Regions from separate parts of the Pseudarthrobacter sp. SSS035 genome, predicted to be linked through region 3. Evidence: riboswitches for the same ligand, from Rfam matches in the RefSeq annotation. Region 3 holds a riboswitch; each other region holds the start of a gene.

What was found. A riboswitch is a leader RNA that binds a small molecule or an ion and turns the genes downstream of it on or off. The one in region 3 is predicted to bind cyclic di-AMP.
Region 1: it holds a riboswitch for cyclic di-AMP, as region 3 does, so the genes downstream of both, MUN23_RS05100 (hypothetical protein) here and MUN23_RS04325 (M23 family metallopeptidase) in region 3, are expected to answer to the same signal.
Region 2: it holds a riboswitch for cyclic di-AMP, as region 3 does, so the genes downstream of both, MUN23_RS18935 (LysM peptidoglycan-binding domain-containing protein) here and MUN23_RS04325 (M23 family metallopeptidase) in region 3, are expected to answer to the same signal.

Annotation. Positions count from the first base shown of each region.
Region 1 covers NZ_CP096882.1:1,139,188-1,142,453, reverse strand. The annotation lists gene MUN23_RS05110 (VOC family protein) at 1-306, shown strand, start outside; gene MUN23_RS05105 (HAD-IA family hydrolase) at 382-1,098, shown strand; gene MUN23_RS05100 (hypothetical protein) at 1,169-1,903, opposite strand; cyclic di-AMP (ydaO/yuaA leader) riboswitch at 1,909-2,085, opposite strand; gene MUN23_RS05095 (cell wall metabolism sensor histidine kinase WalK) at 2,162-3,266, opposite strand, start outside.
Region 2 covers NZ_CP096882.1:4,079,609-4,082,874, forward strand. The annotation lists gene MUN23_RS18930 (YdiU family protein) at 1-856, shown strand, start outside; gene MUN23_RS18935 (LysM peptidoglycan-binding domain-containing protein) at 926-1,777, opposite strand; cyclic di-AMP (ydaO/yuaA leader) riboswitch at 1,781-1,952, opposite strand; gene MUN23_RS18940 (lytic transglycosylase domain-containing protein) at 2,165-3,266, shown strand, end outside.
Region 3 covers NZ_CP096882.1:945,699-948,964, forward strand. The annotation lists gene MUN23_RS04320 (C40 family peptidase) at 1-130, opposite strand, end outside; cyclic di-AMP (ydaO/yuaA leader) riboswitch at 201-363, opposite strand; gene MUN23_RS04325 (M23 family metallopeptidase) at 512-1,336, opposite strand; cyclic di-AMP (ydaO/yuaA leader) riboswitch at 1,340-1,583, opposite strand; gene MUN23_RS04330 (metal-dependent transcriptional regulator) at 1,725-2,420, opposite strand; gene serC (phosphoserine transaminase) at 2,696-3,266, shown strand, end outside.

The DNA.
Region 1 (3,266 bases), 190 kb from region 3:
AACAAAGTTGGATTCAACCCGGATTTCGACGAGCGGCCCATGGATGGCATCCGCTTCGTCCAGCTGACCCCGCCGGGATCCGCCTGCTCCATTTGTATTGGCGAGGGCCTCAATGACGCCCCTCCGGGTACGGCCCCAAGCCTGCAGATGGTGGTCAGCGACATCCAGGCTGCCCACGACCACCTCAAGGGCAACGGTGTGGAGGTCAGCGACATAGACATCCAGGACTGGGGGCACTTCGTCTATTTCGCCGATCCCGACGGCAACAAGTGGGCGGTGCAGTACATCCCGAGCCGTGACGCCTAAGGGCGTGATGCCTCGGATCGTAACGCCTAAGCCCGTGACACCTAAGCCGGTAACGCCTAAGGCAAAATAGGCAGCATGAACATCCCCACACCTGCCGCCACACGAACACCGGCTACACAAACGCTGACCTGCCGTGCCGTTCTTTTCGATATGGACGGCACACTGGTGGACTCCACGGCAGTGGTCGAAGAGGTCTGGGGAGAATTCGCGGCCCGGTACGGCCTGGACATCGCCGAAATCCTGCGCACTTCGCACGGCGTCCAGGCTGCCGATACCGTGCGCCGGTTCGCGCCGGAGGGAGCCGACGTCGTGGCGCTCACTGCGGAACTCGGCGCGATGGAACGGGTGCGGACTGCCGGTATCGTCGCGTTGCCGGGGGCTGCCCGCCTGCTTCGCAGCCTCCCGGCCCAGGCAGTTGCCCTGGTGACCTCAGCGGACAGGACCCTCGCGGACATCCGCATGCACGCCGCCGGACTGGCCATGCCGGCCACGGCCGTGACGGCGGACCTGGTCACACGGGGCAAGCCGCACCCGGAAGGCTATCTGATGGCCGCCGGTCTGCTGGGCGTCAATTCGGAGGACGCCGTGGTATTCGAGGATGCGCCCGCAGGAATCGCTGCAGGTGTTGCCGCAGGTATCCGTACGGTGGCGGTGGGTCCCAACACGGGCGAGCTGCCGGCAGGCGTGCTGCATGTCGCGGATTACCGTGCCGTGACCGCCTCCGTGGAAACGGACGCCGCGGGACGGCAGCTCATTTCTTTCCGGCTTGACGCCGGCGGATCACTTTCGTGATCCGCCACTTGTGATCCGCCGGCGCGGCGTGCAGCTCAGCGACGCCAACCGCCGGCGCCGCTCAGTCGGCCTAGTACCAGTTGTGCGACAGGTGGAAGTTCAGCGCGCCGCACGGTGACTGGTAGCGCTCCTGGATGTAGTTCAGGCCCCAGTTGATCTGCGTGCGGTAGTTGGTGACGTAGTCCGCGCCGGCGCTCGCCATCTTCTCAGCGGGCAATGACTGGACGATGCCGTACGCGCCGCTGCTGGCGTTGGTGGCCGTGGTGGTCCATTCGGATTCCTTGGTCCACAGCGTCTGCAGGCACTGCATCTGGTCAGCGGACCAGCCGTACGTCGCCAGCTGCCCGGCAGCGTAGGCCTGCGCTCCTGCGGGGTCGTTGACGGCCACAACAGGCGCGGGTGCAGGTTCCGGGGCCGGAGCAGGAGTGGCAGCGGGTTCGGGTGCCGGGGCGGGTGCCGGATCGGCGGCCTGGGGCGCGACGTTGATTTCAGCCGGAGCCGCTTCCGGAGTGGCCGGGGCCTGGATCTCAGCCGCTTCGAAGCTGAGCTTCGACTGGGCGTTCTCTTCTTCGGCGGCCTGGTTGGCGCTGGCCGCAAGCGAGGCCGACTCGGAAGCGTGTGCTGCGGCGCTTACACCGACCAACAGGGCGCACGCGGTGGCGAACACCGCGACGCGCTGGCCCACGGAGGGAATCCGGGCGGCCCTGGAGAGTGGGGACATAGCTGCGCCGAAGCGGGTCTGCTTGCGGTGGCTATTGGACTTGTTGTCGCCCTGCGGGCGCGGTTCTACCTTGAATTCAGACATGATGGATCGCCTCTCACACCTGCGGAGTTAGCTGTCGGGTTCGGATGAGGGCATCCGGCCACACGGCACAATCACGTGTTGGCTTAACCCCAAAGGGCACCTGGTGCCCGGGACGGTGGGTCCCCCGCCTCTGCCTCTGAAAACGGAATCCGGGAAGCGGCAGAGCTTGGCGTCATCCGGATATGCGGCCCAAACGGGAACCACACCATATCGACGGTACCGGAGCTGGCGGCTTAAGTCACATTTAGGTAACGAGAATCACGACGGCGGTGTGTCGCCTTGCTGTGCCCGGGTGTCTGATGATGATGCCAGGATGCCGGTCGGGAAAAGCAGCGCGAACTCTGTCCGCCCGGCCCGCGATGTCACTTCCACGCTCCCGCCGTGGGCCTCCATGATCGACTGGACAATGGACAGGCCCAGGCCGCTGGTGCCTTCGGACGCCCCGGCGCCCGAGGCCGGTGCCGTACCCTTGCGCGCCGCGTCTGCGCGGGCAAACCGGGAGAAAACGTGGTCCACGAATTCCGCAGGGATGCCCCCGCCGTCGTCCGTTACCGTCACCGCTGCGCCGCCATTGGCAGACTTCGTGACAGCGGTGACCACCGTGGTCCCCGGCTGCGTGTGCTTGCGCGCATTGGAGAGCAGGTTGACAAGCACCTGACGCAGTTGGGACGCATCACCCGTGATGGCGAGCGGCTCGTCAGGCAGTTCAAGGCGCCAGTGGTGGTCCGGGGCGATGACCTTCTCGTCACTGACGGTTTCGATCACGAGTTGTGTGAGGTCTACTTCGCTGAGCTTCAGGGGCTGGCCCTCATCGAGCCGGGCAAGTAGGAGCAGATCCTCCACCAGGGTGGTCATGCGTTCGGACTGGCTTTGGACCCGGGCCAGGGATTTCCGGCCGTCCGGCGTGAAGTCCTCGGTCATCCGCATCAGCTCCGTGTACCCGCGGATGGCGGTCAGCGGGGTGCGCAGCTCATGGGAAGCGTCGGCAACGAACTGCCGCACCTTGGTCTCGCTCCGCTGCCGCGCCTCGAGTGCGTTGGCGACGTTGTCCAGCATCAGATTGAGGGCGTGCCCTACGCTGCCCACTTCGGTTCCGGGATTGGAGTTCGACGGCGGGACGCGCACCGCGAGTGCCACCTCGCCCGCGTCCAGCGGGAGCCGGGCCACCCGGGTTGCAACCTCGGAAAGCTGCTCGAGCGGCTTCATGGTGCGCCGGATCAGCACGGTTCCCGCCAGTCCGATCAGCGCCAGGCCGCCCAAGGAGACAAAAACAAAGGTCCACACCAGCGATGCCAGCGTGCTCTCCTTGGCGGCGAGCGGAAGGCCCGTGACAAGGACATCGCCGTAGCCGGTTTGCACGGCC
Region 2 (3,266 bases), 1.9 Mb from region 3:
TCTGGCCGATCATGCCATCAGCCGCCATTACCCGGACGCGGCGCTCGCCGGCAAGCCCTATCTCGCGTTCTTCGAGGCGGTCATAGCCGCGCAGGCGTCCCTGGTGGCGCAATGGATGCTGGTGGGCTTCGTCCACGGCGTGATGAACACCGACAACATGGCCATCTCCGGCGAGACCATCGACTACGGTCCCTGCGCGTTTATGGACGCCTTCAACCCCGGCGCGGTCTACAGCTCCATCGACGCGGACGGACGCTACGCCTACGCCAACCAGCCGGTCATCGCCGAATGGAATCTCACCCGGCTTGCCGAGGCACTCCTGCCCCTGCTCCATGAAGACCAGGACCAGGCCGTGGCGCTCGCGGTGGAATCCCTCGGCGCCTTCCGCACGCTGTACAGTGCTGCCTGGTCAGCCGGCATGAAGTCCAAGCTTGGGCTGCGCCCGGACACGCACGACGACGTCGCGTCGCCCCTGGTGGACGGCGTGTTGGCGCTGCTCCAGGAAGGCAAGGTGGATTACACCTCCTTCTTCCGGAGCCTCGGCTCGGCGGCCCGCGGAACCCCGGAAACTGCGCGGTCCATGTTTGCGGACCCGGGCGCCTACGACGCCTGGGCCGCACGGTGGCTTGCCCTGGCGCCGGACACGGACCTGATGGACCGGGCCAACCCCGTCTACATCCCCAGGAACCACCTGGTTGAAGAGGCTCTGGATGCTGCTATTGCGGGCGACCTGGACCCCTTCAACCGGTTGGTGGACGTCCTGGCCGATCCGTACACGCAGCGCCCCGGGCTGGAACGCTACGCCGGCCCCGCCCCTGAGGACTTCGGGAGCTACCGGACCTTCTGCGGGACCTGAGCGAACACCAGGGATGGACGACGGCGGCGCGGGGCTGGGTGCCGCCCGCGGCCGTCGGGCATGGTCGGATCACGCTACGCGGACGAAGGACGCTCCGGCGAGCCAGCTGATGGAGTGCACTTCGGTTTTGAAACCGTCCACCCCGCCACTGACAACCTGGCCGTTGCCGGCGTAGACGCCCACATGGCCGGCCGTGATGACCAGATCCCCCGCGGCAGGTGTGCCCACCACCGCGCCGTACTGGAAGAACTGGCCGGGAGCCAGGTCGCCCACGCTCTTACCCACCGAGCGCAGCGCCTTCTCCACCATGGCGGTGCAGTCCTGCTGTATGCCGAGCTGGGAGTTGGCGGAAGCCAGGATGGCCCCGCCGAGCGAGCCGGCCGGTGCCTGGGCCGCCGGTGCGGACGTTGCCGCCAGCCGGATGCCGGTGTTGGTGGGAGAGGCCGGCGCCGCCGCGGCCTTCGCCGCGGGAGCCGGTGCGGTGTAGCCGGCACCGGGGATCCGGATCTGGTCGCCGGGGTAGATGATGCTGGTCAGCGAGAGTCCATTGGCAGCAAGGACGTCGTTGAGCGGGACGCCGTTGGTGGCGGAAATCTGGCCCAGCGTGTCACCCGAAACGACTGTGTGGACGGTGGCCGCGGCGGGGGCTGCTGCAGCGGAAGCCGGAGGAACAGCGGCCGGAGCCGCTGCCGCCGCACTGGTTTGGACCTGGGTGTTGGCAGTCCCGGAGTTGTCCGGGCCGTGGACGCCGGCCTGAGCCGGGACGCCAATGCTGAACAGCAGGCCGGATGCAGCAATAGCCACCAGGGCCGGCCGGCCAAACGTCAGGGGGTGTGTTGTGGCCGCAGTAGACAGGCCAATAAGGACGGTGGAGCGGGCAGGAACCGCACGATGGCGTGCGGCAGCGGAATTCTTGGACACGGTTGATCGCCTCTCCCATGCCTGCGGGGTGAGCTGTCGGGTTCGGGTCGGAGATACCCGGCCGGTAGCGCCGCCGCACGGGACGGAGCGATACCGACTTAACCCCAAGGCTTCGAAAAGCCGTGGAAACGTGGTTCCCCCGTCCCTGCCAGCTGGAAAGCGACTGGATCCCGGTCAGCGGCAGGGCTCGGCATACTGGCGGGAATGTCCCGGCTTGAGCCGGGCCACCGTTTGACCATAACTTCCGGTTATCGACAATGTCACATTCCGGTAACGGAATGTAGGCGTGAAATCCACCCGTGCTTCATCTCGGATTCCCTCCCTCCTCGGTAACGATGTTGCAGGTCAGGCCCCGTAATCCGTATATGCCCGGTAAGCTCACCAACTATGTCCCGGATTGTTCAAAAAATGCGGCTGCCCGCCCTCGCCGGCCTGCTGGCGGTCGCCCTGGTGGGGTCGGCTGCGCTGCTTCCCTCGCATGCCGCAGACGACGCGCCGCCCGGCGGGTATCCCTCGTGGCAGGACGTGCAGAACGCCAAGAAAAGCGAGGCTGGCAAAGCGGCAGAAGTCGCCAGGATCAATGGGCTGCTGGGCGGACTTCAGGCTGAAGCAGAGACGCTGGGCAATGCGGCCGTAACGTCCGCCGCGGAGTATGCCAAGGCCGAAGCGGCACTTCAGGCCGCCACTTCCACGGTGGACGCACTCACGGCCCAGACGGCACGCGCCGCGGCCGAACTGGGACAGTACAAGAAGGAAATCGGCGCCCTGGCGGCCCAGTCGTACAAGACTGGTGGAACCAACATGGGTTTCTTCGTTGCCCTCGACGCCGTACAGAACAACAGCATTCAAGGCCTGAATATCGTCCAGATCGTCAGCGATAAGACTGCGGCCCTGGTCAACAAATCCGCAGGCGCCGAACGCATTTCGCGTGCCCTGGCCGATCAGGAGCAGGCGGCCAGGGCCGAACGCGAGCGCCTGTCCAGCGAAGCCAGAACCAAGCTCGACGCCGCCCAATCCGCCCAGCAGGCCATGTCCCGGCAGATCGCGGAGCAGCAGGAGCACGGCCAGGAACTGACCGCGCAGCTGGCCTCCCTCAAGGGCACCACGGCTGCGGTGGAGGGGGAGTTCCGGCAGGGCCAGGTGGCGTTGGCCGCGTATGAAACGGCGCAGGCCGCCAAGCGGGCCGCGGCGCAGGAACAGGCGCGCCAACAGGCGGAGGCGGCAGCCAAGGCGGCGGCCCTTGCCGCTGCACAGAAACCGGCGCCGGCCCCACCTGCTGTACCGGGAGTGCCCGCCCCGCCTCCAGTCCCGAGCCCGACGCCGGTCCCGCCGCCCGTCGTCGTCGTGCCTTCCGTTCCGGGAGGCGCTGTGAACGACCCCGCGGGCGCCAAGAACTACGCAGCCGGGCAGCTGGGCGCCTACGGCTGGGGCCAGGATCAGTTTCCGTGCCTGGCGTCGCTGTGGACCAAGGAGTCGAACTGGCTGACCA
Region 3 (3,266 bases):
CGGAAACGCCGGCGGTGGAATCCGCAGCGTTGGCCGGAAGCCCCATGCTCAGGATCAGACCTGATGCAGCTGCGATAACAGCAGCCTGGCGACCTACGGTCCCGGCATTGGCACTGACGGCCTTGGACACGGAGCCCAAGGGGTTAGTGCGAACCGGTTGTGCGCGGTGACGCGCAGAAGTATGGCGTGAAGACACGAAGGTAGCCTCTCCCAATGCCTGCGAGGTGAGCTGTCGGATTCGGATGGGAGTCACCCGGCCGCGCTGCTTCACAGTGGAAGCTTTGCGACTTAACCCCAAGGCCTTCAGAATCGAAGACCAAAATTGGTTCCCCCGCCCCTGCCAGACGATGTCATGCGAACGGACCTTGAGCGGTGGCAGAGCTAGGCAATCCACTCAAGAACGTCAACTTCGGAAAAGTTGACGCGCTTTAGACGTTACAGGAGTTCCGAGCCAATGTCACATTCAGGTCACGGCACGTCGCCGCGATTCGAGAGTTGGCCATCATTTGGGTCAGAGCCAGCCGGTGGGGTCAACGACTTCGCCATTGACCTGGACCTCGAAGTGGAGGTGGCAGCCCGTGGACGCGCCCGTGGTGCCGCTGAGGGCAACAACGTCGCCGCGGCTGACTGTCTGGCCTACCCTGACGCTGGCGGAGGAGAGGTGGTTGTAAGTGGTTTCAAGGCCATTGCCGTGATCCACCACCACGCGGTTGCCGCCGCCGTACTGGTGCCAGCCAACGAAGGTGACGGTACCGCTGGCAGCGGCCAGGACAGAGGTTCCGCACTGTGCCACGAAGTCCTGGCCACGGTGGAAGTCGCCGGAGCCGCCGGTAATCGGGCTGACTCGGAATCCGAAGGGTGAGGCCGTAGCCAGCTGGGCGAGCGGCGAGCCGAGGCTTCCGGCAGAGGCGGCGCGGGTAATGGATCCCGCGGACTGGGCACTCAGGAGCTGCTTCAGTTTGCCGTCGGGATCACCCTGGGTCACCACGGACGAGCGGCTGAAATCAATTTGGGCGGCGGCTTCGGCGGTCACTTCGGGCTGCGGAGCAGCGGAAACGGCCGACGCAGCCTGGCCGGGTGCCGGAGTGGCCATCACGGGGCCGGTCACAGGAACCGTCACGGTGAGAGCCAGGCCTGTTGCTGCCAAGGCGATGCCGGCCTTCTGGCCGAGGCCACTGGCGGCGGCGAAATCCGTCATCTGCCGGAAGGGTCCCCGGCGGCGGCGGGCTTCCCGCTGTGGGTCGCGGGGCCTCTCCGCGCTGAAATCCTCGGCCACTCTGGGCGCCGAAGCGGGACCCACCGCGCGACGGCGGCCCCTGGAGTATTGCGTGGTCAAGAATGTTCCTCTCTGGGTAGCCTGCGAAGTTAGCTGTCGGATTCGGGTCAGAGAGTTCAAAGACCCGGTCCGCCGTGACAAGCACTTGGCGCAGAGATATCCCGTGAGGATCCTTCGCTGGAAGAGGCTTGCTGCTGACGGACTTAACCCCAAGGCAGTCTTACGACTGCCGGTTGTGGTTCCCCCGCCTCTGCCAGTTGGTGACTGATGCACCTGATCCGCTGGCAGAGCTCGGCTCCGGATCAGGTAACGCTTTTGTATCGACGCTGAGTTTCAACTATAGGTGATTAACTTGGACAGTAACAATTCCGTTATCTTTGCGGAACCTTGCCTCGCTGCGCTATGGCGCGGCCCCACGCGCGGCCCCACGCGGCGGACCGCCTTCCCGTCAGCTGACGGAAACGAAGACGTGGGATGCCACTTCCGGGGGCAACTCGAGCGCCCCTTCGATTCCCGGCACGCGCACGGAAATGTACTCCCCTACGCGCTCCAGGGACACCGTGGCACCAGGCCTGATCCCGCCTTCATCCAGCTGGACCAGCAGCTCAGGTTCCACCTGGATGGGCTCGGCCAGCCGGCTGACTGTCACGTTCGACGCCGGCCCGTAGCCCTGCATCGCATCAAGGAGATTAATCACACCGGCGTCAGGGAGCGCGGGCGCCGGTCCGCCCAGGGCAGCCAGCCCGGGGATGGGGTTGCCGTAAGGAGACTCCGTGGGGTGGTTGAGCAATTCGTAGATGCGCTGCTCTACGCGCTCGCTCATCACATGCTCCCAGCGGCACGCTTCATCGTGGACATAGGCCCAGTCCAGGCCGATCACATCCGCCAGGAGCCGTTCCGCGAGCCTGTGCTTGCGCATCACTTCCGTGGCGCGTTTCCGCCCGGCTTCCGTGAGCTCCAGGTGGCGGTCTCCGGAGACCACGACCAGTCCGTCGCGTTCCATCCGTCCGATGGTTTGGGACACCGTGGGTCCGGAATGGCGCAGCCTTTCGGCGATGCGTGCGCGAAGAGCAACGATGTTCTCTTCTTCAAGCTCCAAAATGGTCCGAAGATACATCTCCGTAGTATCGATCAGATCCGTCATCCAGCTCAGCTCCTCGAGCGCAGTACCTTGCGTTGTCCCACCGTATCGCGTCCCGCTCAGCGGCGAGGTCCGCTAAAAAGCTTAGCCTATTTTGAATTTGTCTGGATAATGCCGGGCGGGGACAAACGGTCTCAGTGGCCGGACTATGACGGCGCCGGTTCCCGCCGAATCGAGGGTTCAGGCAGAATAAGGGAGGTCCTTATGCAGTCACCGCCGACTACCGGCCACCCCACCGTCCGGACGTGAGCCACGTCCATGCCGAAATTGGAGCCCCCGTGAGCGAAACCAGCATCACTATTCCTGCCGACCTCCTGCCAAAGGATGGACGGTTCGGCGCAGGACCCTCCAAGGTCAGGCCGGAGCAGCTCGAAGCGCTCTCAGCGGCGTCCAAGACCATCCTGGGCACGTCCCACCGCCAGGCACCGGTCAAGAACCTCGTGGGCTCCGTCCGTGAAGGCCTCAGCCAGTTCTTCCGTGCCCCTGAAGGCTACGAAGTGGTCCTCGGAGTGGGCGGTTCCACGGCGTTCTGGGATGTTGCAAGCTTCGGCCTCGTGGAAAAGAAGGCCCAGCACCTGTCCTTCGGCGAGTTCGGCTCCAAGTTCGCCTCAGCCACCAACAAGGCTCCGTTCCTGGACGCCTCCTCCATCATCAAGTCCGAGCCCGGCACCCGCCCGGTATCGGCCGCCGAGGCTGGCGTGGATGTCTACGCCTGGCCGCAGAACGAAACCTCCACGGGTGTCGCGGCTCCGGTCAAGCGCGTCGCGGGCGCCGACGCCGGTTCCCTGGTCCTGGTGGACGCCACCTCCGCAGCCGGCGGCCTGCACGTGGACGTCTCCGAGGCCGATG